3 regions of the Paenibacillus lutimineralis genome follow, and region 3 is predicted to be linked to each of the others. Evidence: riboswitches for the same ligand, from Rfam matches in the RefSeq annotation. Region 3 holds a riboswitch; each other region holds the start of a gene.
The links. Region 3 has a riboswitch for cobalamin ahead of EI981_RS21500 (ABC transporter substrate-binding protein). Riboswitches for the same ligand answer to the same signal wherever they lie in the genome.
Positions count from the first base shown of each region.

Region 1: another riboswitch for cobalamin. It lies ahead of metE (5-methyltetrahydropteroyltriglutamate--homocysteine S-methyltransferase); the one in region 3 lies ahead of EI981_RS21500 (ABC transporter substrate-binding protein).
Region 2: another riboswitch for cobalamin. It lies ahead of EI981_RS03225 (anaerobic ribonucleoside triphosphate reductase); the one in region 3 lies ahead of EI981_RS21500 (ABC transporter substrate-binding protein).

Region 1 covers NZ_CP034346.1:3,864,506-3,874,873, reverse strand. Annotated here, with positions in the region: gene EI981_RS17020 (FtsW/RodA/SpoVE family cell cycle protein) at 1-617, shown strand, start outside; gene EI981_RS17015 (sensor histidine kinase) at 751-1,605, shown strand; gene EI981_RS17010 (response regulator) at 1,580-2,215, shown strand; gene EI981_RS17005 (enhanced serine sensitivity protein SseB C-terminal domain-containing protein) at 2,263-3,024, opposite strand; gene EI981_RS17000 (replication termination protein) at 3,447-3,809, shown strand; cobalamin riboswitch at 3,921-4,118, shown strand; gene metE (5-methyltetrahydropteroyltriglutamate--homocysteine S-methyltransferase) at 4,234-6,582, shown strand; gene EI981_RS16990 (FMN-dependent NADH-azoreductase) at 6,726-7,352, shown strand; gene EI981_RS16985 (aspartyl-phosphate phosphatase Spo0E family protein) at 7,508-7,648, opposite strand; gene EI981_RS16980 (metal-dependent hydrolase) at 7,909-8,406, shown strand; gene EI981_RS16975 (MgtC/SapB family protein) at 8,706-9,419, shown strand; gene EI981_RS16970 (ABC transporter ATP-binding protein) at 9,946-10,368, shown strand, end outside.
Region 2 covers NZ_CP034346.1:754,127-764,494, reverse strand. Annotated here, with positions in the region: gene EI981_RS03240 (hypothetical protein) at 1-82, opposite strand, end outside; tRNA gene EI981_RS03235 (tRNA-Thr) at 280-352, opposite strand; gene EI981_RS03230 (MTH1187 family thiamine-binding protein) at 431-730, opposite strand; cobalamin riboswitch at 1,229-1,532, shown strand; gene EI981_RS03225 (anaerobic ribonucleoside triphosphate reductase) at 1,720-3,696, shown strand; gene nrdG (anaerobic ribonucleoside-triphosphate reductase activating protein) at 3,693-4,211, shown strand; gene EI981_RS03215 (ribonucleoside-diphosphate reductase subunit alpha) at 4,413-6,746, shown strand; gene EI981_RS03210 (ribonucleotide-diphosphate reductase subunit beta) at 6,809-7,840, shown strand; gene EI981_RS03205 (SDR family oxidoreductase) at 7,933-8,808, opposite strand; tRNA gene EI981_RS03200 (tRNA-Arg) at 8,921-8,998, shown strand; gene EI981_RS03195 (Dph6-related ATP pyrophosphatase) at 9,040-9,735, opposite strand; gene EI981_RS03190 (YeiH family protein) at 10,185-10,368, opposite strand, start outside.
Region 3 covers NZ_CP034346.1:4,808,462-4,818,829, reverse strand. Annotated here, with positions in the region: gene EI981_RS21530 (NPCBM/NEW2 domain-containing protein) at 1-1,243, shown strand, start outside; gene EI981_RS21525 (S-layer homology domain-containing protein) at 1,224-3,353, shown strand; gene EI981_RS21520 (Gfo/Idh/MocA family protein) at 3,424-4,689, opposite strand; gene EI981_RS21515 (TetR/AcrR family transcriptional regulator) at 5,047-5,700, shown strand; gene EI981_RS21510 (histidine phosphatase family protein) at 5,719-6,309, shown strand; gene EI981_RS21505 (TRM11 family SAM-dependent methyltransferase) at 6,396-7,370, shown strand; cobalamin riboswitch at 7,500-7,709, shown strand; gene EI981_RS21500 (ABC transporter substrate-binding protein) at 7,943-8,956, shown strand; gene EI981_RS21495 (FecCD family ABC transporter permease) at 8,953-9,999, shown strand; gene EI981_RS21490 (ABC transporter ATP-binding protein) at 10,005-10,368, shown strand, end outside.

The DNA of each region.
Region 1 (10,368 bases), 940 kb from region 3:
CAGCAGTCTTATTGGTAGGAGCAGTCATCGGGGGGATTGGGGCATATAAGAAACATCATGATGAGATTCAGCAATTTCTCGTCGATATCGGCCGCCAACACTGGATCAATCGGATTGATCCTTGGCTGATGCCAGAGGTGGCTACGGATGATGCGGCTTATCATACGAGAAATGCCAAGATGGCGATCGCTGCCGGCGGTATGAGCGGCGAGGGCTATATGCAGGGGGAGAATGTGCAGTCCGATCGGGTTCCTTTTACATATTCGGACTCAATTTTCGTCGTGATTGCTGAAGAATTCGGCTTTGTCGGTAGTTCAGTTGTGCTGCTGTTGTATTTTGTGCTCATCCATCGCTTGATATTGATATCATTGGAATGCAAGGAACGAGCCGGTCCTTACCTAATCGTAGGCATTGTGTCCATGCTCCTCTATCAAATCTTTGAGAATGTCGGGATGTTCATTGGACTGATGCCACTTACCGGAATCACGCTGCCATTTATCAGTTATGGCGGAACTTCGCTTGTGATTAATATGATTTGCATGGGTCTAGCGATCAGCATTCGCCTTTATGAAGAAGAGAAGAAGAAGGAACATCATCATTCTGCGTTGAGTTTATAATCATTAGCTCAAATGCCGCCCGAGCATGGGGCGGTTTTATTTTGCTTGGATTTATGCCCATCCTTGCATAATAGCTTATAATACTGTTGGCAGGTGGACCAACCTTATATTAAGTAGATATTGGAGGTGCAGCATGTCGTATCGACAGTTAAAATGGATGATCTTAATTGTCCCGACGCTACTGATCGGGATTTGGGAATATGTCAGACATCAATTTCTGATGCCGTATTTATCGATGGATACAGGCAATTACTTAACACCCGTGCTGCTGTTCATGATTAGTGTGACCTTGCAGTATAAATGGTTCCGCAAGCTGGAGAGTATGCAGGAGGAACTCCAGAAGGAGCGGTCTCTTAAGGCGAGCTGGGAAGAGCGGGAGCAGTTAGCCAGAGAACTGCATGATGGCATCGCGCAATCATTGTTCCTGTTGTCTGTCAAAGTGGATCGAGCGGAGAAAAGACAGAATTCTAGCGGGGAAGTGGCGGATTTAAATGAGCTCAGAACGACCATTCAGGACGTTAATCGTTATGTCAGGCAGGCGATATCCGATCTGAAGCTGCCGCCAGATATTGATGCGGAAGGGAACCATCTCTCATTCCCGGAACGAATTCAGCAGATTGCCGATGAGTATCAACTGGGTCTGCATCTGGCTTGGACACTATCAGAGGAACGGTGGTCAGCCAAGGAGAAGCTGGAGCTGCTTGCTTGCATCCGGGAAGCGATCGTGAACGCTAGCAAGCATGCCGCTGTTCAGGACATCTTTGTGCAGGGAAGAGAGCAAGAAGGAGCTTTTCAAGTGAGCATTATCGACCGGGGGAATGGATTTAAAGTAGGGGAACTATCGCCGGAGCGGTACGGACTGCGGATCATTAAGCAGCGAGCCGAACAGATGCATTGGAGCTTAACCGTAGAATCGATGTCTGGAGAGACCTGTATTATGATCCAAGGAGGACAAGAAAATTATGAGAACCCGCGTATTGGTCGTTGATGACCATCCCCACGCTCGCGAAGCGATTAGTGACATCCTTTCGGAGGATGAGAGCTTTGAAATCATCGGATTTGCTGAGAGTGGGGAGGAGGCTGTATTACAGACGGAAATGTGGATGCCAGATCTAATTCTACTGGACATCCATCTCCCAGGTCAGGACGGCCTTGCGACGACGAGAGAGATCAAGCTGAAATTTCCTTATGTGAAAATTGTGCTCGTTACCGTCTCCGATAATGTAGCTTATCTATTTGAGGCTTTGAAACAGGGAGCGCAGGGCTATTTGCTGAAAAATCTTGAGCCGGGTATTTGGCTTGAATATCTTCGCGCAGTGGCCAGTGAGGAAGCACCGATGACAAGTGAGCTGGCTTTACGTATTTTACAGGAGTTTTCATTACAGAAACCGAATCAGACCGGCCACCATCCACTTACGAATCGTGAACGTGAAATACTCGATTTGGTCGCCCGAGGGATGACTAATCGGGAGATTGCTAAGGATCTCGACATTTCCGATCAGACCGTTAAGAACCATCTGAAGAATATCATGCACAAGCTGCATTTAGAGAATCGGGTACAATTGACGCGCTATGCCATGGAGCAAGGGTGGATTTAGTGCGGGTCTGTAGATTCGCCGAGTTGGATATAACACGTATAGGAACGCTAGAATAGCCCAAGAACTCTTTTTTTGTAAAAAGGCTTCACATTGGACTTAAAGTAATCTTCCAATCCTGATGACCCATCCAACTGAATAAATGTAACGGGTGGGTCAGGAACGTATACGGAATTTGCCACCATTCCTGCTTTGGCAACAATCTCATTCATGTTGTCACACACTTCAAGAGCGATGAGTGTGTGTGGTCTCTCATCCATTTGTGGGTTGAAGAAATGTGCATGATAGGCGAGCTTAACTTCTTTCATATCCGCAAATAGTTCGCTTAGTACATCAAGGAGCTCTTTTGGCATAATGGCCGGTTGTCCGATCATAACCTCTGTCTCTTTCTGTACTTCATATTGCTGGGAAGGGCTGAAAATGGATCCATTTAGAATGGACTCTATTTCCTCTGCCGTAAATTCTTTTCCATAGCTTGAAGTTGGATTTAGAAATACGTCAGCGCCACGAGTTAATTGAAAGAAATCCACGGCATTCATCGAACAATAATTAACTTCCTGATCAATGGCCTCTTGTAAACGGCGTAATGATGTAAAGATCGGTATATATAATTTCTGGTTGATTTCAATATTTAATAATTGAATCGAGGAACCTTCTTTTAATACTCCTTCATTCGTATCAATTTCACTTCCGTATTGAATCGTGTAAATGTTGGAACCCACCAGTTCCTTGTAAAAATCATATCGGGCAGAGGGGGCGGTTGCTGCCGTCATTAAAATTTCCTCGAGTTTATTCTCCGGTTCAAACGTCATTACTCTTATCACTCCAATCGCGATAGGAACTATAGATGAGCTTCCTATTTTTAATATCTCGTACCACTATATCGTAATTTTCTTTCCACTCATCATAAGTATCAAATTCTAATCATACTGATTTTACTCCTTTTCCAACGGAAGTATAAGCTTCCAAACTCCTAGTTTCTTATTTCACAACCGGTCATCTCGCACTAAATGCTGGAAATAAGGAATGACAACAAACTCTTGTGTTATAATTTCATTATATGAAAAATTCATAATAGTAAGATCAAATTCATGCTGCTTAATTACTTTTACCTTAATTGCTACTCTCAGGACGATCTAGCTACCTTTCCACTACTTAAAAAGGGCTACTAAATCAACTATTGTGAAAAATTCATATATTAAGTATACTGGAAACAAAAGGGGGGTGACAGCCCATGGCTTTTATGATTGCCCAGCGGGCTTACATTAAGTTATACCTGATTACGAAGGTGGAGCAGCGGCGTGGATATGGTTATCAGATGCTGGAGGAAATGAAGGAGGAATTCAAGCTGTTCGGGTATGTGCCTCCGCTGAGCGAGATTTACCGGGCTTTACATGAGTTGGTGCAGGAAGGAGTTCTATATCGGACTAAGCAGTTGAAGGGAAATGATCCAAGCGTCGACTTTCAGGAGATTGTACTGTACCATTTTACGGAAGATGGACGGGACAAGGCTAAGCTCTACAAGAAGCAGGTGAAGACCGATCTCGATCGCTGTATTGGTATGCTGCAAAAGGCGGTTCAGGACAATTATAACTAGTTATAGTAAATTCCGATAAGACTACTGGTTGTATCGTATCCCGATGCAATGTATGATGATATCTAAGAATAAAACAAGTTCAAACAGGCCAATTTTGAACTACCTCTCAACTTAATATTTGTGGGGATAGGTGCTCCAGTCTAATGGATTGGGAGCTTAAAAGGGAAGTCCGGTTCAATACCGGCGCGGTCCCGCCACTGTAACAGAGGAGTCCGTTGCGATTCTTGCCACTGATACAAGTCTATCGGGAAGGCAGCATGAAGACGTTGAATCTGGAGCCAGGAGACCTGCCTATTCTGACAACACTGCATTACCTACGGGAGATAGGGAGGTGTTAAAGATTACTGCCATTGTATATCCATACAGAGGTTCTCTTTAGCACTGCTTAAAGGGAGCCTCTTTTTATTTAAACTGGACTGGATTTATGAACGTGTGTCTCATCAAACATTATTCATGGAGGTTGATTGAATTGAGCAAAATCGTAAGCGGTAATCTAGGGTATCCAAGAATTGGACGGAATCGGGAGTGGAAAAAAGCGATTGAGGCTTATTGGGCAGGACAAATCGCTGAGCCAGAACTGCGGGAACGACTGACGGCGATCCGCCTGGACAATTTGCGTACGCAGCAAAGCAAAGGAATCGATGTCATTCCAGTCGGTGATTTTACCTATTATGATCATGTGCTGGATACGGCGGTGATGTTCGGATTAGTCCCGGCACGATTCGAGTATGACGGCGTGGCAGTACCGTTAGACACCTATTATGCTATCGCCAGAGGAAATAAACAGGCTGCGGCTAGCGAGATGACCAAGTGGTTCAATACGAATTACCACTATATCGTACCTGAGCTTGGAGACAGAGAGCCGAAGCTGACTGTAAATTATCCGCTAGAGGCGTACCGAGAAGCGAAGCAAGCTCTGCAAATTGAAGGCAAACCCGTATTACTTGGTTTGTATACGTTCCTGAAACTGTCCAAAGGATATGCAGAGGGAGAGTTCAGCGTTTGGATCGACAAGCTGCTGCCGCTCTATATTCAGGTGCTGCGTGAGCTTGCGGCAGAAGGTGCAGCCTGGGTACAAATCGATGAGCCAGCTCTCGTAACAGAGCTAACCGCAGAGGATATCCAGCAACTTAATTCGATCTATAAGAAAATTGTTCAGGAAGTACCGGGAATCTCCATCATGCTGCAAACCTACTTCGCCGCAGTGTCCGGTTATCAGCAGGTGATTGCTCTGCCGGTGCAGGGAATTGGCTTGGATTTTATACACGGTCTAGAGGGCAATCTTGCGGCACTGCGAGAATTTGGCTATCCGGCAGGCAAGGTGCTCGGAGCAGGAGTCATCGATGGACGCAACATTTGGCGCAGCGACCTGAAGGCGGCCAAGCAGCTGTTGGATGAGATCGTAGAGCTAGCTCCGGAGGCGGAAAAGGTTATTGTGCAGCCATCGGGCAGCTTACTGCATGTACCGGTCAGCCTGCAAGGAGAGACGGAGCTAGAACCGCTTCTGAAGGAGGCACTGGCCTTTGCGGAAGAGAAACTGGATGAAGTCGCTAGTCTAAAGGAATCGTTCAGCAGCTCGTCCATTCCTGCCTTATTTGTGGAGAATGAGCAATCCATTCAGGCATTGTCTGCTGCTCCGGTCCGTAATCGTCATAATGTACGCAATAGGGTTGAGCAGGCATTGCAGCAGCCTGCGGAGCGGAAGAATGAATTCGCAGCACGCAGAGTGCAGCAGGAACAGAAATGGCAGCTGCCATTGCTTCCAACCACGACCATCGGCAGCTTCCCGCAGACGAAGGAAGTGCGTTCGGCACGGCAGAAATGGCGCAAAGGCGAATGGAGCACGGAGCAATACGATCAATACATTCAATCTGAAATTGATAAATGGATCCGAATCCAGGAAGAAATCGGTTTGGATGTACTCGTACATGGAGAGTTCGAACGGACGGACATGGTTGAATTTTTCGGCGAGAAGCTGCCTGGTTTTGCTTTTACACGTGGTGGATGGGTTCAGTCCTATGGGACGCGCTGCGTGAAGCCGCCAATTATTTACGGGGATGTGGAATTCGGCCAGCCTATGACTGTAAAAGAGACACAATATGCTCAATCGCTGACACAGAAGCCAGTTAAAGGTATGTTGACCGGACCGATCACTATATTGAACTGGTCGTTTGTACGGACGGATATCCCTCGGAAGCATGTTGCGTATCAGATTGCTCTTGCCTTGCGTGAAGAAGTAGAGGCTCTGGAGAGAGCAGGGATCGAGATGATTCAGGTGGATGAGCCTGCACTTCGAGAAGGATTGCCTCTGAAACGGGAGGAGTGGCAGGAATATCTGGACTGGTCGGTAAATGCTTTCCGGATTTCTACAAGTTCAGTGCAAGATACAACGCAAATTCATACGCATATGTGCTATTGCGAATTCCAGGACATCATTGATTCGATCCAGGCCCTGGATGCCGATGTGATCTCGATCGAGACATCGCGCAGCCATGGAGAACTGATCAGCAGCTTCGAAGAACATACTTACCCGCTCGGCATTGGGCTTGGCGTCTATGATATTCATAGTCCAAGAGTTCCTTCCGAGGAAGAAATGTTGTCTCTGATCGAACGAGCGCTGGAGGTACTAGATCCGCAGTTATTCTGGATTAACCCCGATTGCGGACTGAAGACAAGAGGACAGGAGGAAACTGTCGCAGCTTTGTCACATATGGTGTCAGCAGCAGAAACCTATAGGGAGAAAGTGATTTCAAGTTCTTTGAAAACAAGATAATGAAAATGTGATAAAAGCTACAGAAATTTTCTAAAAACTGCAATTGACAAATCACCTTGGGTAATTTACTATGTTAACGATACTTCAAGAGAAAAAGTTAGTAGATAGGAAAATAGTAAATTACACCAGGAGGAACCATAAAAATGGCTAAAGTATTATTCGTCAAAGCTAACAACCGTTCGGTTGAGCAATCCGCAACAGTGAAATTGTATGAAAGTTTCTTGCAATCCTACAAGGAAAATCATCCTGGGGATGAAGTTACTGAAGTGAACGTATTTGATGCGAACCTTCCGTACTATGACAACGATATGATTAACGGTGGGTACAAACTGGCTAACGGATTCGAAGCAACTCCAGAGGAAGTGAAGGCCGTTGAACTTGAGAACTCATACCTTGATCAATTCCTGAGCGCAGACAAAGTGGTATTTGCGTTCCCATTGTGGAACTTCACCATTCCTGCTCAGCTTCTGACTTACCTGTTCTATTTGAACCAAGCGGGTAAGACTTTCAAATATACTCCAGAAGGCCCTGTAGGCCTTGTTGGCGACAAGAAAGTAGCATTGTTGCACGCTCGTGGTGGGGTATATTCCGAAGGACCAATGGCTTCTTGGGAAATGTCCTTGAATTATGTAACTAATATCCTGGCATTCTGGGGCATCAAGAACACCGAGAATGTAATCGTGGAAGGCCACAATCAATTCCCGGATCGCGCGGAAGAGATTATTCAAGACGGCATCAAACGTGCAGCTCACCTTGCAGCTCGCTTCTAATTTTAGTTAGCACCTGACTGCTACGATATCATCGAAAATAAAATTGGCTACCCCGACTAATCTACGATTAGCGGGATAGCTTTTTTTATGAGTTTAATAGGAAGCATAGCGGTGATGTGATAAAGGAGCCGCTTTAGGCGGCTCCTCTAAATCCATTACTTGTTGTTCTTATGATATTCGTTGAGTAATTGGTCAAGTTTCTGGCTCAGAATTACGATTTTTCGGTCGGTCAGCTTGCGTGTGGAGAGTTTATTTAATTCCAACCGAAGTTCTTCAATCCTCCGGATTAACTCCAACGTCGAACAACCCCTGAAATTAGAATATCTATGTTATACGTCCGCTGTGCACTGGCGACCGTCGTGCGGAATCCCTACTTTCGCCTGCTCCGCCCCAGACGTAAAGTGGTAAGTAATGATTTCTCTATCCGAATGGGCAGCTCCTCCTTAATAGATAAAAAATGTAAATAAAAGTCGTATCAAGACAAAATATGAAACTATTTCGTTCATTTTTTTGCTATAATAGCGAAGACAGCTTAGAGATACGGAGGAATTATGGAATGCTTCAGAAGACACACACCTTAGCAGGGCTGGTCGCGGCCGAATGCGTCATCATCTACTACAATCAGCCGCTTCTATCCTGGGAATCGGGAGCAGCGCTGCTGATCGGATGTCTGGTAGGGCCGCTAGCGGACATTGATAAGAGAGGATCAACGATGGCCAAGATTCTGCTGCCGCTATCATGGCTGCTGCAAATCTTGCGCGTTAAGCATCGTACGATGACACACTCCTTGTTGTTCCTAGTGTTGTTAGGTTATTTGTTAACTCCACTGCCTGACTTCTATTATTGGACGATTATCGCCGCTTATGCCTCACATCCGCTCATCGATCTTTTGAATGATCAAGGGGTTGCTCTACTCTGGCCTTTGAACCGGAAATTCCGCTTCTTGCCGAAGCCGGTCGCGATCGATACGGGATCTTTGCAGGAGATTGTTTTCAGAACGACATTAGCTGTATTGGCTATTATTTTACCGTTCGCACTATGGGACTCATTTTGAGTCTTTTTTTTATTTGTGCTTCATTATAAAATGGAGTTTACTTTAAGTTCATGTTTAAAAAGTCAGACTTTCAGCACCGAGAAGGTTGGATGAAGCTAGGGCATGAGGAGCGGAGCGTACGTAGTGGGTACGCGAGTACCGGAAGGCCCGGCTGAATTCAAGATTCGATGTCGAATAGCTCTCAGTGTTACTTCGTGATCAAAGGGGACTTTTTAAATAACCTCTTTAAGTTCGGGAGAGCTTATCTCTACCCGTAGGGGATAATAAATAATACTCAATATAATTGAAGGAGAAATGTTATGGTTTCAGATTGGGAAATGGTGTTTAAACTTTGCATTGCTTTATTATTCGGTTTGTTCATTGGAATCGACCGGCAGCTGAAGCAGAAGCCGCTGGGGATTAAAACCTGTATGGTCATCTGCATCTCGAGCTGTCTTGTCACCATCGTCTCGATTGAAGCCTTTCAGAAATTTGCCGGGCCGGATCATCCGAATATGGACCCGATGCGCTTGGCGGCTCAAATAGTTAGCGGGATCGGTTTCCTGGGGGCAGGTGCAATTCTGCGCCGCAGTAATGAAGGAATCTCCGGACTAACGTCCGCAGCGATGATCTGGGCGGCTTCCGGGATTGGGATTGCGATTGGTACGGGATTTTATATCGAAGCTGCGCTAGCAGTCATTTTGCTGATTCTCGCTGTTAATTTCGTCCCGTATCTCATTAAGTGGATCGGACCTTATAAGTTGAATCAACGTGATGTATCTCTGAAGGTCGTCATGGAGGAGCATGGTAATGTCACGGATCTGATTCGGATTATTGAACGCAAAGATGACAAGAGCGGCAACAAACATATTCTACAACATCGCATCCGCCGGCTTAAGATCAAAGACCTGGATGAAGGGCGTCACCGGGTAGACATGGTGATTACAGCGTCGGAGAAGGAATATACAACAGAGATTTATAACTTTGTACGGAATATTGATCATGTAATCAGCGTCGAGGTCGAGAATTTATAACTTGAACTACTTTTAGTGCGTGTTCAAAAAGGCCGGTTTTCAGCACCGAGAAGGTTGAATAAAGCTAGGGTCTGAGGAGCGGAGCGTACGTAGTTTGTACGTGAGCACCGGAGGACCCGGCTGAATTCAAGATTCGATGCCGAATAACTTCTTGATTGACTTCGTGATCAAAAGTGGACTTTTTGAACTTCCTCTTTTAGAAGAAGGTTTGTTTAACTTCAGTTTAAATAAGTAGGGTATTCTTCTCTTAAGAATAAAAAGGGAATGTTCAAAAAGGCCAGTTTTATGTCTAACGAAACTACAGATCGTTATTTGCCTAAAAACAGTGGCAAATAAAATCTAACGAAACACCATATCGTTATTTGGAAGAAAATAGGGTGATAAGCCCCTTATTCACTTCAATAACGTTATCCAGTTTCGTTAGAAAGTTTGCCAGCCCAATTTGCTGGAAATAGCGATACCCTGTTTCGTTAGAGGTTAAGGGCGACAATTTGAACTACCTCTAAATAATTCAAGGAGAGGAACCATGAAAACAGATATATCCAAACCTAATTTCTCGTCATTCTATCGATTAATGAAAGAGACGAAGCCACCGATGGCTTTAATCATTGTCTCGATTTTATTAAGCGTTGTTTCTACGCTGGTCGGTCTGGTTATCCCGATGTTTACCAAAAGCCTTGTCGACGGATTCTCTCTGGAATCCATTAGCCGAATGCAGATCGTTGGTCTGGTCGCCGCCTTTATCGGGCAGACGCTGGCGGCCGGCGTGTCTATCTTCCTGTTGAATTATATCGGCCAGAAAGTAGTTGCCATCGTTCGCGATAAATTGTGGAAGAAGCTGCTTGCTTTGCCGGTCTCTTATTTCGATAATAACCGGACCGGGGAATCCGTCAGCCGGATGACGAATGACACAGGAGTCATTAAGACCTTCATTTCCGAGCATGTAGCC
Region 2 (10,368 bases), 2.4 Mb from region 3:
GAGACCTGATGGAGCTGGAGAGAACAAATGCAAGCCCGAAGAGGAGTACTCCAACGACAACACCAGCCATAAATTTCTTCATTTCTAACCTCCTAGAAAAATACTTCTTCTTTCAATTATCTTATGTATAATAGCAACGAGTTTCAATAAGCCCGCAATAGCAAAAACATCACTTTACTCAAATAAAGGGTAGATGAATGGTAGATGAACTGCTCTTTTTGCAAAAAAGCACGGCCCCCGAAAAGCTCGGAAGCCGCGCCACGCTTAAATAAATAAGGATGCTGATGAGAGGATTCGAACCACCGACCTACGCATTACGAGTGCGTTGCTCTACCTACTGAGCTACATCAGCATAATCACTTATAAATAGAAACAAAAAATATTATAACGCTTTTTCAGAAAAATGCAAGCAAAAAGTATAGTCATTACTCTAAAGCTTCTCACGAACGGAACGCAGCTTCTGCTCGGAGGAGCTCTCTTTATCGCGGCGATCATCGATCTTGATCGAGGTCGATACCCGCATAGCCCCAGATTGGAATGGCGCTTCATGAATGGCCCGAATTGCCGTGAATATATCGTCAAGCTGGCCCTCTATAATCGTGCTCATGGATGTCAGCGTATATGTAATACCTGCCTGCTTCTCCAACACTCGCTGCAACTCGGCTACATAAGAGCTAAGACTTGTGCTCCCCGTTCCTACCGGAATGACCGTCACTTCTACAATTGCCATCTTCAAGACTTCCTTTCCATTCCATATTAATTCTATTCTAACCATAACATAAGGTGGAATTCAAACTCAGAATCACTTGATCTGCTCAGATATTTCTAACGAAACTACAGAACGCTATTGCCGCGAACACAAGAGCAAATTAAATCTAACGAAACTACATATCGTTATTTGAGCTAAGTTCATGCTGAGATCCTCTATTTTGGTTAAATAGCGATACCCCGTTTCGTTACAATCTTTACTAGCCCCTTTTCATCCTAATAACGTTATCACGTTTCGTTAGAGACGGTTTACTAGTTGCCAGCCGAATCTCCCCCTACTCTCCAATTGCTATCCAATTTAAGCATCTGTGTGGTCCATAAAAGTTCACATTTTTTTTTCGGCCCTGACTCGCCGCATCACGTCTGCTTTCTACTGTTTTTCAGTTAATTTTCACTCTTAAATCCCCCATATGACCTGTTTACAAACACAATATATTGGGCTATGATCAATTCCAGACAACCAAATATAGTATGAACAGGTGGTTCGGAGCATTTTACACTACCGGATCTTAAAAGGGAAGCGCGGTGCAAATCCGCTGCGGTCCCGCCACTGTGACCGGAAGCTTGAGAGGCTTAACAACCTCTATAAGTGAGTGTTCAAAAAGGTCGGTTTTCAGGATTTACTTCGAGATCAAAAGCGAACTTTTTGAACAACCTCTATAAGCGATTCGTCGGCATCATGCCACTGCGGGTAAATAAGCCTGCGGGAAGGCGCCGCTGAATGACCCGGAAGCCAGGAGACCTGCCTGTTTCAATGACACCGCTAATGACCTGCGAGGAATCAGGCAGGTGTCCGTTTGCAGCTGCTACATACTATTTCAGCTATACACTATCGGAACACAGGAGTACTGTGTTTGATTGAGCGCAATCGGGCATTTTCGACCTTGAGGCAGGTTGGAAATGCTTTTTATATGTCTATAATGTCTAGTAATTAGAGGGGAGCACTTAGTTATGGCTTTATTAAATCGAATTTATACGGATCAGGAGCAAATGCTGGATGAGGTGATTCATTTAGGGGAAGAAATCGTTGCCAGCTCCAACCTTGATGCACTGCGCGAGAATGCAAACCTGAACGGCGAGAGCTTCTCCGGCAAAATGAGCAAATTTGGCAGTGAGTATGCCAAATGGTATGCGAATCACTTTGTGATGCCTAACCATCTGGTACAAGCTATTCAGGACAATATCGTCTATGTACATGACCTGGATCAATATGCCATCGGCACGACGAACTGCATCTTCATCCCATTTGATAAACTGCTCGCCGGGGGCTTCAACACCGGCAATGGCAGCGTCCGTCCACCTAATTCGATCATGACAGCTATGGCGCTGGTGGCGATCATTTTCCAATCCCAGCAAAATGCCCAATACGGCGGCGTCTCAGCCAATAAGCTGGATTACGATCTGGCCCCTTATGTAAGTAAATCGTTCGTGAAGTACTTCCGCAAAGGGCTTGATTACTTCGAAGAAGGAGACGAAGCGGCGGACTTGGGTGAGATCTCCATGGGTCGTAGCGACCTTCAGGAGCAATATCCAAGAACTTTCAAATATGCCTCCAAAGAGACCGAATCAGAAACTTTACAGGCTGCTGAGAGCCTGATTCATAACTTGAATACGATGTCGAGCCGGGCCGGCGGGCAAATCCCGTTCACCAGCATCAACTATGGCACTTGCACATCTCCAGAGGGACAATTGGTCATCCAATCCCTACTGAAGGCGACGATGCGCGGTCTGGGCAGCGGTGAGACACCGGTCTTCCCGATCCAAATCTTCAAATGTAAGCAAGGTGTCAACCAAGAGAAGGAAGATCCGAACTACCATCTATTCCTGATGGCTGCGGAGTGCTCAGCCAAACGACTGTATCCAAACTTCGCTAACCTGGATGCGCCTCTGAACCTGCAATACTATGATCCGGCCAATCCGGATACAGAATTCGCAACCATGGGATGTCGTACTCGCGTATTAAGCGATCGCTTCGGACGCAACCATCTGTCCGGTAAAGGGAATCTGTCCTTTAACACGATTAACCTCGTCAAGCTCGGACTGGAGCATGGTATCGCGCTAGGACGGCGTAGAGAAGCCGATGAGCGCGGCTTCTACCGCGAGCTGAAGCATTATATGGACATCGCGACTGACGGCTTACTGCATCGCTTCGAGATTCAGTCCCGCCAGAAGGCCAAAGCTTCCGACTTCATGATGCGCGAAGGCGTCTGGGAAGGTGGCGAACATCTCTCCCCTGACGATCAGGTTGGGGACCTGCTCAAGCACGGCAGCCTGTCTATCGGATTCATCGGGCTGGCGGAATGCATGAAAGCACTGTACGGCAAGCACCATGGCGAAGATGAGGAAGTATATCGCAAGGCTTATGACCTGATCTCTTATATGCGTAAATATTGCGACGAGCAGAGTAAGCGCCACAATCTAAATATTACTCTGTTCGCAACCCCTGCCGAAGGGCTGTCTGGCAAATTCACCAAGCGTGACCGTGCTGTATACGGCAAGGTGTCTGAAATCGTAGACCGTGAATACTATACAAATTCATTCCATATTCCGGTGTACTATACCATAAGTGCAGCGAAGAAGATTGAGCTTGAAGCACCGTTCCATGATCTTTGCAACGCGGGCGCTATCTCTTATATCGAGCTAGATGGGAATGCCCGCAACAATCCGGCTGCATTCATCAACATTGTAAAATTTGCGCTGTCCAAGCAAGTTAGCTATTTCAGCATTAACCATCCGATTGACCGCTGCACGTCCTGCGGCTATGAAGGGATTATCGGAGCTACCTGCCCATCCTGCGGCCAGCATGAGAATGATGTGCATATCCGTCGCCTGCGCAGGGTTACGGGCTACTTAACAGGAGACTATCAGACACGCTTCAACGCCGCTAAGCAGGCAGAGGTCCGCGATCGGGTGAAGCACGGGATATGAACATTTGCGGTTACTACCCGGAATCTATAAATGAAGGCGAAGGCCTGCGCGCCTCTATCTTCATCAGCGGATGCCGCCATCGTTGTCCGGGCTGTTTCAGTCCGGCAACGTGGAACTTCAAATATGGAGAGCTATTTACAGAAGAACGGCAGGCAGAGATTATCTTGGATATTAAGAATAACCCTCTATTAAGCGGGGTCTCTATTCTTGGCGGCGATCCATTTTTCTCTGCCGAAGAGGTCAACGATTTCATTGATCTACTGCGCCAGGAAGCTGGTCCGGTTCCGATCTGGATATATACTGGATATACATTTGAAGAACTGTTGGCCATGCCGGGGACACCGGAATTTGGCCTGCTGGAACGCTGCGATGTTCTTGTCGATGGGAGATTTATAAAAAATTTAAGAGACCCCTCCCTGCTCTATCGAGGCAGCTCTAACCAGCGAATTATAAGGATTTCAGAGAGCTTGGCAGCCCAAAAAGTTATAGATTGGGAACCCTTGTACTCTTTCTAGCCAACCTCGTTTCTTGTATAATTGATAATCTGTGATGTTTCTCACAGTGAACATTGGCGAAATATATACTTAACCGGCGCGACATACTTCATCTGCGCCCCTTTTTTTCGCTATTTATTTACAATTTTAAATAACAAGTTTTGTAGCTTCGCACAGCTTCGGCTGCTGCTTGACCTTATATCACGAAAGCGAGGATATTCCATGCCATCATTCGTAACCAAACCTAATAACCGCCAGTTGGCGTTCGACAGCGAACGCCTGGGCATCTACGCCGACCGTATTCTGGAGGAATTGAACAAAATCGATAAGGAGCGCCTGCTGCGCGGTGTGCAATCTAAATTAAGACGCGATGTCGTTACTGGAGAAGAGATTAGCAGCGCGTTCACGATGTCTGCGCTTGAGCTCGTGACCAAGGAAGAGCCGGAGTGGAAATTTGCCGCTGCCCGCGCCCTGCTGACATCCCTATATAAGAAGGCCGCCGTGAACCGCCGCTATAAATCTTATCCGGATCAGCCCTACGGTTCGTTCTATCATCTGATCTCCGACCTATGCAAGAGCGGTATCTATCGTGAAGAATTGCTAGAGTATTATACGAAGGAACAAATTGATGAGCTTGGAGAGGTGATTGACCCATCCTGCGATTTACTGTTCGATTATATCGGGCTGCTTACGCTATCCGAGCGTTATCTGGCTAATGACTTTGAAGGCCGGACCATGGAGCTGCCACAAGAACGCTACATGGTAATTGCGATGTACTTGATGCATAAAGAACCCACAGAGAAACGGATGGAACTCGTCAAAGAAGCCTACTGGGCAATGAGCAATATTTACATGACTGCGGCAACGCCAACGATGTCCAACGCCGGCAAGAAGGTAGCCGGACAGCTCTCCAGCTGCTTCATCGATACGGTTGACGATTCCCTCGAAGGGATCTTCGACTCCAATACCGATGTAGCTCGCCTCAGCAAAATGGGCGGCGGAATCGGTGTCTACCTCGGCAAAGTCCGGGCTCGTGGATCAGATATCCGTGGCCATAAGAATACGAGCTCTGGCGTCATCCCTTGGATTCGTCAGCTTAACAACACCGCGGTCAGCGTAGATCAGCTTGGTACACGCAAAGGAGCAATCGCCGTCTACCTTGACGTATTCCATAAAGATATCCTCTCCTTCCTCGACCTGAAACTCAACAACGGGGATGAGCGGATGCGTGCGCATGATATTTTCCATGGCATATGTCTGCCTGACTTATTCATGGAGGCCGTCGAAGCACGGGGTGAGTGGAACCTGTTCTGCCCACATGAAGTGAAGAAGACGATGGGTTGGAAGGACGCAAACGGACGTCCACTTGGCTTGGAAGATTTCTATGATGAGGAAGTTGGCAAGGGCGAATTCCGCGAGAAATATCAAGAGGCTGTGGATCACCCTACCCTGTCCCGTATCACAATGCCGGCCATCGACATTATGAAGCGGATTATGAAGTCGCAGCTTGAGACAGGAACGCCTTACATGTTCTATCGCGATACCGTCAACCGTGCGAACCCGAACCGTAACCACGGTATGGTCTATTCCTCCAACCTATGTACGGAAATTATGCAAAATCAATCGCCAACAGTGGTTGAGCAGGAGGAGCTCGTGACCAAAGATGGACAGACCCGGATCGTGATCTCCAAAATCCCTGGCGATTTCGTCGTCTGCAACCTGAACTCGATCCACCTGGCACGTGCTGTACCTGCCGGAGTCCTGGATCGTCTCGTACCGATTCAGACGCGCATGCTGGACAACGTAATTGACATTAACAATATCGAGGTGCTTCAAGCACAATATACCAACAGCCAATACCGCGCTATCGGGCTTGGTACCTTCGGGCTGCACCACCTGCTCGCACTTGAGGGCATTCGCTGGGAATCCGAGGAGGCTGTACAATATAACGACGCTCTATACGAGAAGATCAACTTCCTGCTGATCAGATCAAGTATGGAACTGGCTATTGAAAAAGGCCGCTATCCGAAGTTCACAGGCTCGGACTGGGATACCGGACATTACTTCACTTCCCGTGGCTATGTCGACGGTTCGCGTGAAGGCAAATTCGTAACAACAGAGCAATGGAAAGAGCTGATGGGGCAAGTCCATGAGAACGGCGTACGCAACGCCTGGATGTTCGCCATCGCGCCGAACGGATCGACCTCGATCATCGCCGGCTCTACCGCCAGCATCGATCCGCTCTATGAACTTCTCTCCTATGAAGAGAAGACAACTTATAAAGTCGCGAACCCTGCTCCGGACCTATCCGAGAAGACGATCTGGTACTACAAGACGGCGTTCATGATCGATCAGCACTGGTCCATCAATATGGCCAGCGCCCGTCAACGCCATATCGACCAGGCGCAAAGCTTCAACCTGTATGTACGCCCGGACATCAAAGCAACCGAATTCCTGGATCTGCATCTGCATGCCTGGAAGGCTGGCATCAAGACGACTTATTATGTCCGCAGCCGTGCATTAACGATTGAAGAGTGCGAATCCTGCGCATCATAATCCTATTTTTGACACTGATAGCTTAGTAGATTATTAATATTAGGGGATGGACTCAAATGACATTGCAATTACAGGAGATCTTTAACACTAAGGCTCCCAATAAATCAACCCGTATCATTAATGGCGAATGCTCCGGCATTGTGAACTGGGACGATATCCGTATGCCGCATATGTATAAGCTGTACAAAGTGCTGCTGCTTAACTACTGGATTGCCGATGAAATCCCGATGAGCAAGGATGCCCAGCAGTTCCCGCTGCTTGAGCCTGAGGAACAGCGCACCTTCAAGATCAACATCGGCCTCTTAGCCGTGCTTGATTCGATGCAGACGATGTTCGTTGGCGATGTGAAGCGCTATTTAACCGATTCCTCTCTGGAAGCGATCGCTGCGGTCATCGCCCAGCAGGAGGTTGTGCATAACCAATCCTATTCCTATGTACTATCCTCTCTCGTATCCGATCAGGAGCAGAAGGAGATTTTTGAATATTGGAAGCATGATCCGGTACTGCTTGAACGTAATACGTTCATCTCCGAGATCTACCAGAACTTCCGTAACGAACAGACACCTCAGACATTCTTTGAGGCGCTGGTAGCCGACTTGATTCTGGAAGGCATTTTCTTCTACAGTACCTTTGCCTTCTTCTATAACCTGGCTCGCGATCAGAAGATGATGGGGACCAGTCAGATGATCTCCTATATCCAACGTGATGAGAATCAGCACTGCTACTTCTTCGCCGAAGTGTTCAAGCAGTTGCTCATCGACTATCCGGAACTGAATACGCCGGAAAATATGGACTACGTCAATCGTACGATCAACCGTGCGGTTGAGCTGGAGACAAACTGGGCACATTATACGCTCAAGCAGGTACGAGGCATCGATCTGAACGAATTGTCCGATTACATCAAATACATCGCCAACAAACGCCTTAAGTTGATGGGACTGGACAAAGCGTACGACGGCGTTGACGTTAACTGCATGCCTTGGATCAAGCCGTTCTCCGACGAAGCGCTCAATGCAACGAAGACGGACTTCTTCGAAGCCAAATCCCGCAACTACGGCAAAGTCGGCGACGACAACGGATTCGATGATCTGTAAGATTTGAACAATAAAAAAAGGCACCGAGGTACCGGGAAATCCCGATCACTTCAGTGCCTTTTCACTATTTAAAATTATATTTCTCCAAATCCCTATTTTCCCAAAAACTGCTCCAATGCTGCCTTCACCGATGTGAACCGATTCCCGATCAGCTTGACCAAATCCTCGGATGCGAAACTGAATTGCCCCGCGGCAATAGCCGGATAAATAGCCTGTGTCATAAACGCCGCCGCTGCTTCCGGTATCCCGGTTGCCACCAGGCGTTCATAGGCCTGTTCAGAGCTTAGATCCGCATGCTTAACTGGTTTGCCAGACACCTCGGACAGAATTTGCACGAACTCATCATACGTAAAAGGATGCGGATGCGCCAGTTCATAAGTTTGGCATTCATGTCCTGAACCGGTCAATACAATGGCCGCGGCCAAGGCTAGATCATTTCGGGTCACATAGTTCACTTTGGCTCCTGCTGAAGCAGATACAAACTCGCCGGATTTGATCACTCCATGCAAGCTAGGATTTACAAGAATATCCATGTAAAATCCGTTGCGCAGAAAAGTATAAGGAATCCCCGTCGTTCTAATCGCATATTCTGTCGCAAGATGAAGATTCTCCAGTCCCAACGCGGACTTCTCTGGAAATGCAAGACTGGTATAAGCGATATGGCCTACCTTTGCATCTCTCGCTGCTTCAACGACCCGAGCATGCTGGGCAATGCGATGCGTGTTATCCAGGGATGGACTCGAGATGAAAAGCAGCTTATCCACATTTTCAAAGGCCGCAAGCATGGAGGCTTCATCTTCATAATCTCCATAGCGAATCTGAAGGCCTAGATCAGCCAACGGTTTGGCTTTCTCCAGGTTACGAACTACAGCAATGATATCTCCAGCAGACACGTTAAGCTCCAACAAATGGCGGGCCGTCATTTCTCCGAGCTGTCCTGTAACACCAGTAATTGCGATTTTACTCATAACACCATCTCCTTTGCAGCTAATTTGTATTTTCGGATTCACTTTTTACGATTATTATTTTATAATATCTTTATGTCGATTTTTCATGACATGTAAATTCACAAATTCATAAGCGCCCGTAGCTCAGCAGGATAGAGCGACAGTTTCCTAAACTGTGCGTCGCGGGTTCGAATCCCGCCGTGGCGCGCCACTATCATTAAGACCTTGTTATCGCAAGGTTTTTTTGCTGTCTTAAGACTCCCACTCTAGCTCCAATGGCAAAAAGGCATACTTGCCATCCCTCAAGATCTCGCATTTCCGAATGGGGAGCGGATGCTTGAAGATCGGGCCATCTATAACCGTAGTATGAAACTCGCCGCCTTCGCCGCAGGGGTCAATGCCCCTGGCCACCAATTCGTCCACATACTCCTGTGTCAGAATACGCCCCAGGTCATCTTCGCTCATGCCTAGCTCCAAATTCACAGTAACCAGCATCGTAGCAAAGCCCAGATTGATGAATTCTTCTACGGCCTCACGGTGATTCTTCTCCCATAACGGCATGCCGAGCCCCAATCCGGCATTTCTCGTCACCCGATCATGCCAGCAGTCTTGGACAGGCACATCCAGATCTCCGGTTACCAACACCTCGGCTCCTTGAAGCTTGGCTTCCGCCAATAGCTGCATGAAATTATGCTCGTAGTCTTCCCAGCTTGTAGCTGCAGTAAGTACCGGCAATCCTATAGATTCGGCTTGAGCTTGAATCACTTCAGGAGGCATGCCATGTGACCTGGAGCGTTTCCCTTCTTCCTCCAGCATCATAATAAGTCCGATCGCTTGCCCTGTCTGCATTGCTTTATATAAAGCCAAGGTGCTGTCCTTGCCGCCGCTATAGGATGCTACAAATTTACGGCCTACAGCTCCACGCTTCCAGTTGATTGCCTCACTCATCTGCTATCTCCTCTCCTAACAACCGGCATATCCATCTCTCAAGCCTCTAGTCTCTCCAAGCGTGCAGCGAAAATATAAAACTCTCATCTTTATATTATACAGTTTTTCATATCACAAATGGTTAAGCTGCTTGGGAGTTCCATCAAACTCAGGCGTTGCTCCTCATTGATTCGGTTTCCATGAATAAAGCAAAAAGCCTGCACATTTGCAGGCTATCCGGAAACAAATATTATACAGCTCAATCTCTAACGAAACTGGGTATCGTTATTTAGGCCAAATAGAGCTGTTGAAAATTGTAACGAAACTGGGTAACGCTATTGAGCTAAAATTGCCGCTTACAGCCTATCTTTCTCTCCAATAACGATCCGTAGTTTCGTTAGAGTTTCATAAAGGGACGCCAACTGGGTTTCAATTGGGTTTCTACTGGACTCAACTGACCCCCATTCTCCTTACGCTAGTCCGAACCAATGCACCAGACCGAAACCGAGGCCTGTCAGAAGAACTGAACCGATAAATCCGGCGGCAAAAGATTTGAGCCCCATTCTGCGGAAGGTGGCAATATCGACGTTTAAGCCTAGCGCTGCCATAGCCATCGCAATCAGCAAGTAAGCTGCAATGATCAGTTGGTCCGTC
Region 3 (10,368 bases):
GCCTGCGGAATCGGCTAACAAGACGGCGCTGGAGAGTGAATTGGCTAATGCGCAAGCTTATTATGACAACGCCGTTGAAGGGACGGATCCTGGACAATATCCTTCGGGCAGCAAGGAAGAGCTGGGGCAAGCTATTGCTAAGGCCAAGGCGGTATATGCGGATGATGCTGCAAGCCAATACGCTGTCAATCAGGCCGCCGCGGAACTGCATGAGTCAGTGCTCTCTTTTCTGGCCAAGGCCATCGTTGGAGAAGGCAAAAGGCTGGAGTCCGTCAGTTTAACCAGCGATCATGCAAGCTTGAATCTGGATGGTCTGGCCCATTTGCGGTTGAGCGGCCAATTAAGCGATGGATCAGATGCCGATTTGAAGCATGCCTATGTCAAATATTCGCTCAGTAATCCGAATGTGCTTGCCTCAGTGCAACCGACGGAATCCGGAGCGGAGGTAAGGGCAGGGACGAAGCTGAACTCGGCGGGAACCGCGACCGTAACGGCAACTGTTACGTTGGGCGGCGTCACCAGGACTGCAGAGGTGCCGATTACCGTTCAATTTGCAGTGGATCAGCCTTTTCAGCATGCGTATCATCAGACTCTGACGATGAAGATGTTTATGGCTGAGAATAATGGTACGGTCCGCATGACGTTCGAGCAGGCTCTGGCAACGGTTAAGAAGATGGACAGTCTGACGCGGGGGATTCCCAAAATCATTTATCTTGTCGGCTGGCAGTTCGATGGACATGATACCGGTTATCCAGCATTGGATGTGGTTAATCCTAAACTGAAGCGTGAACAGGATGAAAGAGCTGAAGACAGCTTGAAATGGCTAATGGATGAAGCGTTTAAATATAACACAACTATAAGCCTGCACATCAATATGCTTGATGCTAGTTCCGAGAGTCCGCTCTGGGATACGTATCTGACGAAGGATGTCATTGCCAGGGAAAATGACGGAAGCTTGCGGAAGTATGTCTGGGGATATCCGATCAGTTATACCCGGGAGTGGGAGGAAGGGCTGACCATCCAAAGAATCGACAAGCTACTTGAATTGCTGCCGATTCAGCGAGCCGGAACGATTCATATCGACGCCTTCCATCAGAATATTCCCAAGCTTGAGGCCGGGTTCATCAGCCCGTATCACAAGATAACTTCGCAACAGGAAGCCGAGACGCAGAAGAAGATTATTCGGTATTTCCGAGACAAAGGGGTGGACGTAACCGCTGAATTTGATAAATTATCGCGTTGATCCGTTGATCGGCCTGCAGCCTATGGCCTGGCATATCCGCTGGAGCGCCTCGGAGCAGTTCAAGATCCCTGCTTCAATCTATACTGGAGGCGATGGAGGCGATGAGCGGCTAGGTACAGGGATGCTAGGAGAATCGATCATTAAGGCCGACCGTGAGACATTACGGGGATTCATCGATGATTTCGCATTAAAGACTCTTCCATCCTATTATCTGAATCGTCTGGACCGGGTCTCCGACCAGAACGGAATCATAACCCTCTCGGAAGGGGTAACCAGCCACAAGCAAAGCGACGGAAGCCTTCTTATAGAGCAGGAGGGAGAGACGCTTCGGGATGGCGGGGATGTATTCTTCCCAGCTCTGTGGAATGAGGATGACTATCAGGAAATTATCGCTTACAGCAAGAACGGTTATGAGAATAGAACCTGGAAGCTGCCGGTTCAATGGAAAGGGACAGCATCGATTGATGTCTATTCGATCGGAATAGAAGGGCTCAATTTAATCGAGCAAGAGCTTCCTGTCCAGGACGGTTCGGTCAGACTGACGCTGCTGCCAGGGCAGGCGGTATCGATCTTCCCGGCAGGTACAGATATTTCTGCCCAGCCTGGACCATTCAGTATTATCGAGCCTGCTGACGGGGTGCAAGAAGTTAATGCCTCGAAGGTTGCGCTTCGCTGGGAACCGTCGGCCAGGGCAGACAGCTATCGCGTGATGATCTCGGAAAATTCCTCGCTTCAGCCTGTCATTTGGAACCATACGACAGAGGATACATCCGCGGCGGTGTCCGCTCTATCTCCAGGCAAGACCTACTATTGGAAAGTCATTGCTATAAAAAAGAGCAACGGTAAAGAACAAGACAACACGGGCGGCGTGCTCTCTTTTAAAACGAGAAATACGGTTATTCCTCCGGAGCAAGGGGGCGGAAGCGGCGCAGGAGGCAGCGGAAATACGGGCATTACGGAACCAGGCGCCACAAATCCGCAGAAGAGCGGACCAATGCAGCCGACACCGGCGAACTACCAGATCGTTGAAGCCAAGGATCTTGTTGCGCCGGATAATGGTAAAGTGAAGGTGAAAATGAGGGAGAATGCCGAAGCGATTGTATTAACAGCGTCTGCCCTTAAGCAATTGGGAACAGAAACGTTGACGCTACAATGGGACAGGACTGAACTGGACATTCCGGGACAGGTTTTTGACCAATGGATTGAGTCGGCATTCGGTGGCGGAGCGGCTCCAGCGAAGGTAATATTGAAGCTGACCTCATTATCCCGGGAACAGTTTTTTGAGGCGATCGATGCCAGAAATGTGCCTGCACATTCAGCAGGGAACTTGCTGCAGTTGGGAGTCTCTGTCGAGGCGGACGGCGTAGTCAAGGATTTGACTGCTTGGAAAGAAGCGGTTAAATTGCACTTTGCGCTTCAAGTGGAAGCGAAGAAATCGGCATTTATATATACGATTCAGGATGGGAAGCTGACCAGGTTGTCCGATTTCCGTTACAGCGAGAACGGAATGTCCGCTGATATTTTCCGGTCTGGAAGTTATGGCGCTTTTGTCGCAGCTGCTTCCTTCACAGATGTACTAGAGAACCATTGGGCATACGAGGCGATCGCCTATCTGGAATCCAGGGGGATCCTTCAAGGAGTGCAGGAGGGCCGCTTTGAGCCAGGCCGTTCAATTACCCGTGCCGAATTTACCGCTCTTCTGGCAAGAGCTCTGGAGCTGCCTGAAGGTAAAGCTGCCGGGTTCAAGGATGTTGATCCTGATGCATGGTATGGGGCTTACGTCCAGGTCGCTGTCCAGGAGGGCCTTGTATTAGGGGTAAGCGCCTCTGAATTTGCTCCTGACCGGGACATTACACGTCAGGAAATGGTGGTCATGCTGATGCGAGCGTATTATTTACGGCATCAGGAGCTTCCGGTGACCGGAACAACAGTCTCATATTTTGACGAGCAAGCTGTTGCCCAGTGGGCTCTTGATGCGGTCAAGGCAGCCTCTGAGGTTGGTCTCGTACATGGGCGCGCGCAGGGGCGGTTTGCACCAGCCACTCAAGCGACACGGGCGGAGGCGGCAGCGATGATTTATCGAATGATGAATCTTGATTACAATCGTTGATTTTTTCAGCAAGGCAAAAGGAAGGACAGCGGGGTTCTACGCTGTCCTTCCTTATACTATTTTTTAAATACTAGATTCTGGACTTGATCTCTTCCGCGAAATCTTTAAAGACAACGACCTGGTTCTCTAGCCGGGATTTTTCCGCCGCGAAGGACATCAGATGGCTCTGTACAGAGACGCTGGCTGAGGACAGACCTTCATGGATACGCTCCTCGCGTACCAGATTGGCGAAGTTGCCAATCAGCGCGCTGTCGCCGCCACCATGATCGTCGACGCCTGATTCCATAGAGATGAGTTCTTTTTTCCCAGTGAGGAAATCGGTGATTTCAATCTCACATTTATTGAAGGACATAATGCCCTTTACCTCGCCGCGAGTACCCATGAGCTTAATCGTTCTGGCGTATTCATTCGTGAACGCGCACATTGTAAAGGCTGCTGTAACGTTGTTCTCGAATTCAATATTGACCACTTGATGGTCGACAACATCATTGTCGCACTTATAAACGCAGCGGCCATATGGCCCTTCCCGGAGCGCCTTCATAGTCCCCTCCTCGCTTACATCATTGGTTAGCGCATAACGCCAGCCTTCGTTAGCAAGATAAAATCTTGGGGCAAAGAACGGGCATTCCTCAGCATGAGGACAGTTGTCTGTACAGCGGTCAGCAGCTTGAGGCGGCGCATTCTCGGCCTTGAAATGGGACAGGGAGCCGAAGGAAGAAATGCTTCTGCAATCGCTTCCGGCCAGCCACAGCAAAATATCCATGTCATGACATGATTTAGCCAGGATCATTGGACTCGACTCACGGGAATTTCTCCAATTGCCGCGGACATAGCTATGGGCCTGATGCCAATAGGCCACATTCTCATTATGCTGGATGGAGACGAGCTCGCCGATTTTTTTGTCCTCGACCATTTTTTTGAGCGTCCCGAAAAACTCCGTATAGCGGAGCACATGACAGATGTTGAATATGCGTTCGTATTTAACGGCATGCTGCCCTAACTTTACGACTTCGACAGGGTCCGTCGACATCGGCTTCTCAAGAAGGATATGATATCCGGTTTCAAAGGCTTTGATCGCCGGGTCGAAATGGTATTGATCCTGCGTACAGATCAGGGCAGCATCGGCCAGCTTCGGCTCTTGCAGCATCTCCTCCCACGAGGTATAACAGGCGGAGTCTGGGAGGTTATGGGCCTTCTGGAAGGCTTCTCTTCGCCCTTGGTCCGGTTCCGCGATCGCGACGAATTGAAGCTCTTCTGGATGCTCCAATGCGTAAGTGGCGTAGGCCAGGGCACCGCGATTTCCAGCTCCGATAAGTACGGCTGTTACCTTTTTCATGAAATTCTCCTCCATTGTCCATAGTCATTCATAGGGAAATATTGATGTGATAAGTTCATAAGTGTGAAACGTGTTAAAAATAAAAAAATGTATTGAATACAGGGATACATTGAATAAAGTGTATTTACACGATGTAATCCCTATGTTGTAATCATATTATGGTGTTAACACCGTGTCAACCCCATCCTTTGGTTTTGTTGTCGTAGCAAGATAGCAGGGGAAATAGATCCGCCGCCATAGCTGTTGATTTCAGTTACCGGATAGAGTAAGCTAAGCAGCATAAAGGCTATTTACGTAATGGAAACACTATGAACATTGAATATAAAATGCGTAACGGATAGATAGGAGTGAATTCGTTTGAGTACGAAATGGGAGCAGGAATTGGATTTAATGCGTCAGTCGCGGCGGGAGCAAATTATGGAGGCTGCCTATGAACTTGTATTAGAAAAAGGGCTGATCTCCATCACCATTGTCGATATCGTCAAGAAGGCGGAGATTAGCCGGGTAACCTTGTATAAATATTACAGCTCGATTCATGAGATTGTATTTGATATTCAGATCCGAATTTTGAATGAAATGAGCGATTTGCTGGGTGAGAAGCTCAAAGGCAAAGATGGGCTGGAGAAGCTGCATGATTATTTTGCTACCTTCGTCCGCATGTACCAGACCCGACCAGATTATTTTCGCTTTGCCGCGATGTTCGATCAATTCTATCAGTCCTCCTATCCAACGCCGGAGCTGGAGGATCGGTATCAGAGCTTCACGAAGCAGGGAATCGATTTGATAGAACAAATCATTGAAGAAGGAAAGGGTGACGGATCGATTCGTGCGGAGACTCATCCAGCGATGATGGCACAGATCCTGTCGCATATTATGATGGGAACGACGCAGAGAATTGCCGCACGCAGCGAAATATACAAGACGGAGAGCAAGGTCGATTCCGAGGAAATGCTCAATTATTTAGCGGATTTCCTAACCACTTCACTGGCTGTTGATCCATCACGGGCGTAACAAGGAGGACTCGACATAATGAATGAAAGCTATGAGGGAGTGGAGTGGTGGTTAATCCGGCATGGATTGACAGGGTGGAATCTGCAGCGTAAATATCAAGGCCATAGCGATGAGGAGTTGTTGCCTGGGGAGGCTTCCGGTCTTACTCCGCTGCGGAGTAAGCTGGCTGGTCAATCCTTTGCCGGTGTATATTGCAGTGACCTGAAGCGCTGTCGCCAGACCTTGCAATTGATCCGTCCTGATTTGACTGCACAAGCTGTCTATGATCCAAGACTTAAGGAGATGAACTTTGGTGCTTGGGAAGGCAAAACCTATGAAATGCTAGAGCATAACCCACTCTATCGTGCCTGGATTGACAATCCCAAGCTGTATACACCACCGGAAGGGGAATCATGGGAGCTGTTCCAGAACAGGGTCGCCGACTTTCAAAGGGAACTGGTGCAGAAATCGAAGGAGCTTGCGGTTAGCGGGAACGCTAATCCTTCCATCCTGCTTGTTGTGACCCATGGTGGTGTGATATCCACGCTGAACATGCTGATGAATCCAGATGCTGACTTCTGGGACAGCAAAGTTTCGCCGGGGGAGATTATGAAACTAAAGTTGTCCTGATCTTAACGGGGACCGACTCTTCTTTTCTTTTTTCGGGGAAAAGGGGTATGATGGTGCTCTGAAGAATTCAATTTGCCAAAAGAGGAATGAGAGATTTGATGCAGCAAACGGAGAGTTCCAGCCGCTATATTTATCCCTTTGCCTGTCATGAGACGGAGCGTGATCTGTGCAGGATGGAGCTGCAGGCGCTATTCGGATACGCCGTTGATCCTGTTGGACCGTACCCATTCGTGGATACGCCCATTCTGATCGATCCGAATCGTAGTCCTTATCTATCGCTGAGGATGGATGTATTGATCAGCGAAGTTTCTTGGGAGGAACTGCTGCGGCGGGCTGCCGAGCTGGAGCTTAATAATAGAACATTTAAAGTAAAATATATCAAAAATGGTGATCCACGCAGCTACGAGCAGCAGCGGCAGATGGAGCGCCAAGTCGGGAGTATTATTCGCGGCAAGGCGGAGATGCGTACGCCGGATCTGATCTATGGCTTGCTCTCTCATAACGGGCGCTGGACACTGGGAAGCTGCTATCCGGCACGGTCGGTCTGGCTTGAGCATAAGCATAAGCCGCAAAATTACTCGACCGGACTGAGCACCCCAGTTGCTCGCGCATTAGTTAATATCGCGGCGCCTCAACCGAATGGACTGCGGTTGATCGATCCCTGCTGCGGCATGGGGAATGTGCTGATCGAGGCGTTGTCGATAGGGATGGATATTGTCGGCCGGGATATTAATCCGCTAGCGATTAAGGGAGCGCGTGTGAATTTGCACCATTTTGGCTATGATTCGAAAGGCTTGGTAGAGATCGGTGATATGAACGAGATAGATGAGCATTATGATGCCGCTGTTCTTGATATGCCTTATAATCTGTGTTCGGTACTTCCGCGAGATGAACGGATTAGAATGCTCACTAGTCTAAAGCGGATTAGCATCCAGTCGGTTATCGTCTCTTCAGAGCCACTTGAGGAGGAGATTCGCGAGGTGGGCCTTATGATCATGGACCAAGGAAAAATTCTTAAGGGTTCCTTTATTCGCAATGTGTGGCTATGCAGGAGCGAGTGAACGGGATAAGACTATCTTATTACAGTATTGCAGCAGTAGATAACGGTGCATGAACGGTTTTGGATATTGTGTTCAATCTTCTTTTCACCTATAATCCAATAGAGAAGATAGCCTTGCTTTAAGCTAATGAATTAAATAAATACTTGCTGGTCCTGAGTTGGCGGCGTATGACGCCATACACTCGGGTGAAAAGGGAAGCCGGTGTGAGTCCGGCGCGGTCCCGCCACTGTAAACAGGGACGAAGTCCAATTTGCCACTGTCAACTGTCAGGTTGATGGGAAGGTGGGCTTCAAGTCATAACCTGTAAGTCAGGAGACCTGCCGCGAGTATATGAGACGGTCCTTCGAGGAAAGGATGACGTTCTGCTAAGCTAAGATTGCAATCTGTAAATGGAGACTTCATGCTCTGTTTGGATCAGGCATAATACTTTGTAGACGTAACCCATCCCATCGGATCGGGTTTTCTTTGTTTTAAGTAGTAGTTCAAAAAGTCGGCTTTGATAAGAAAACCTGATCGAGGCTGCTAGCACAAGCAATGGCGTACAAGAACTTATTCAAAAGGAGAGGGAAAACTTGAAGAACTGGAGAAAAATATGGGCGGCTGCGCTGCTGACGCTCGTAATTATGGTCGTTGCAGGGTGTGGCGCCAATAATTCAACGAATAATGCCACGAACGGGGCGGCAAATAATAGTACGAATCAGGCTGCTGAGCAGAGCAGCAATAGCGGAAATGCAGGGGAAGCACAGCATACAGCTTACCCGCTTACTGTTAAGGATGATTTCGGCACAGAGGTCACATTTGATGCGGCTCCGCAGAAGATTGTCTCCTTGTCACCATCGGAGACGGAAGGTTTGTTCGCGATCGGGCTGGACGAGCAGATTGTCGGCGTCTCGGATAATGATGATTATCCGGAAGCAGCGCTGTCCAAGCCGAAGATGGGCGGCTTCCAAGTTAATGTAGAATCCGTTGTAGCGGCTGAGCCGGATCTTGTCGTTGTAACAGGGACGATGATCAAGGAAGAGACGATCAAGAGCTTGACTGATCTCGGGATTAAAGTATTTAAATCCAATCCGAAGACAGTTACTGATGTGATGGACCATATTAAGATGATTGGACAAATTACGGATCACCAGGCTGAGGCGGAGCAAGTTGTGAAGCAGATGCAGGATGAGCTGAATCAAGTAACTGAAGCCGTCAAAACGGTTAAAGAGGAAGATAAGAAAAAGGTATATATCGAGTTTTCGCCAGGCTGGACGGTTGGTAAAGGTGAGTTCATGGACGAGATGATCACACTTGCCGGAGGCACTAACGTAGCTTCCGATATAGAAGGTTGGAGTCAAATTAACGAAGAGAATATTATTAAGGCAAATCCTGATGTTATCCTATATGCCAAGAGCGTCATTGATAATAACAAGACCTTGGCCGAGATTATAAAAGAACGCAGCGGTTGGGATCAAATTACGGCGGTGAAGAATGATCAGGTCATTGGACTGGATGACAATTTGCTCAGCCGTCCAGGACCGCGCGTAACCCAAGGACTGATTGAAGTAGCCAAAGCAATCTATCCGGAATTGATGCAGCCATGAGGAAGAAGCTGGCCGGATACGGAATCATAGGTCTTGCTTTGCTCGCAATCACCATCTTGATCTGTATCGGGGTTGGCTCAGTATATTTGCCTGCTGGAGAGATTATCGCCATTCTCGCGCATCATATTCCATGGATTGGCGATCATATCACTCCAGATTGGAGCATGGCTTCTGAACAGATTGTTATGAAGGTTCGCCTTCCGCGAGTGATGCTTGGCCTGCTGGTCGGTGCTTCGCTCGCGGTAGCGGGCTCTGCTTTCCAGGGAGTACTGCGCAACCCGCTCTCTGATCCATTCACCCTTGGCGTGTCATCGGGTTCAGCGCTAGGGGCCGCGGTACTGATCTTCCTTGGCTGGCAGTACTCCGTGATTGGAGTGTTCACACTGCCGGCTATCGCATTTTTAACGGGTTCATTAACGTTGTGGATCGTAATGTGGCTGGCACGGGAGAACGGGAAAATACCGATCGAAAATTTAATTCTATCGGGTGTCGTGATGCAATCCTTCCTGGGGGCGGTTGTATCTTTTCTGACAGCAATGTCGAAGAAGACGGTGAATGAAATTTTATATTGGACGATGGGGTCCTTAAGCTTGCGAGGATGGTCGTATACGGCCATCCTGTTGCCATATTTGGCGCTGGGGATTATTTACCTCTGGAGCCGGGCCAGGACGCTGAATTTGCTGGCGCTTGGAGAGCGGCAAGCAACCCATACGGGACTCAATGTGGAATTCACCAAATTATCAGTGTTATTCGTGGCCACGCTGCTCACGGCAGCGGCCGTCTCGGTATCCGGGGTGATTGGCTTTGTTGGCTTGGTGGTACCTCATATTATTCGGCTTATTACGGGTCCCGATTATCGCCTGATTATTCCGCTCTCCGCGCTCGGCGGGGGCATCTTTATGATGTGGAGCGATCTGGCAGCGCGCTCGCTGCTGGCACCGATTGAGATACCGTTGGGAATTGTCACTGCCTTCGTAGGGGCGCCTTTCTTTGCTTATTTGCTGTATCGCAAGAAGAAGGAGAGAGAGGTGGAGATGCGTTGATTGAAGTGCGGCATATAGATAAATCATATGGAAGTCTCTCCGTACTCAAGGATATAAACTGGCGGGTTCAACGCGGACAGTTTTGGGGCATTATCGGTCCAAATGGCAGTGGGAAATCAACGCTGATTAGCCTCTTGTCCGGAGTAGAGAAGCCGAACCGCGGTGAGATCAGTCTGGATGGCAGGTTGATTGCCGAATACGGGCGCAAGAAGCTGTCGCGCAAGCTGGCGGTTCTGCAGCAGGATGGGCTTCCACCAGTAGCTTACCCTGTCCGGGAAGTGATTGAAATGGGGCGGTTTCCGTTCCAGAATTGGCGCGGCAGAGAAGATAGTGAAGCCGCTCAGCGTCTAATGGACGGTATTATGGATA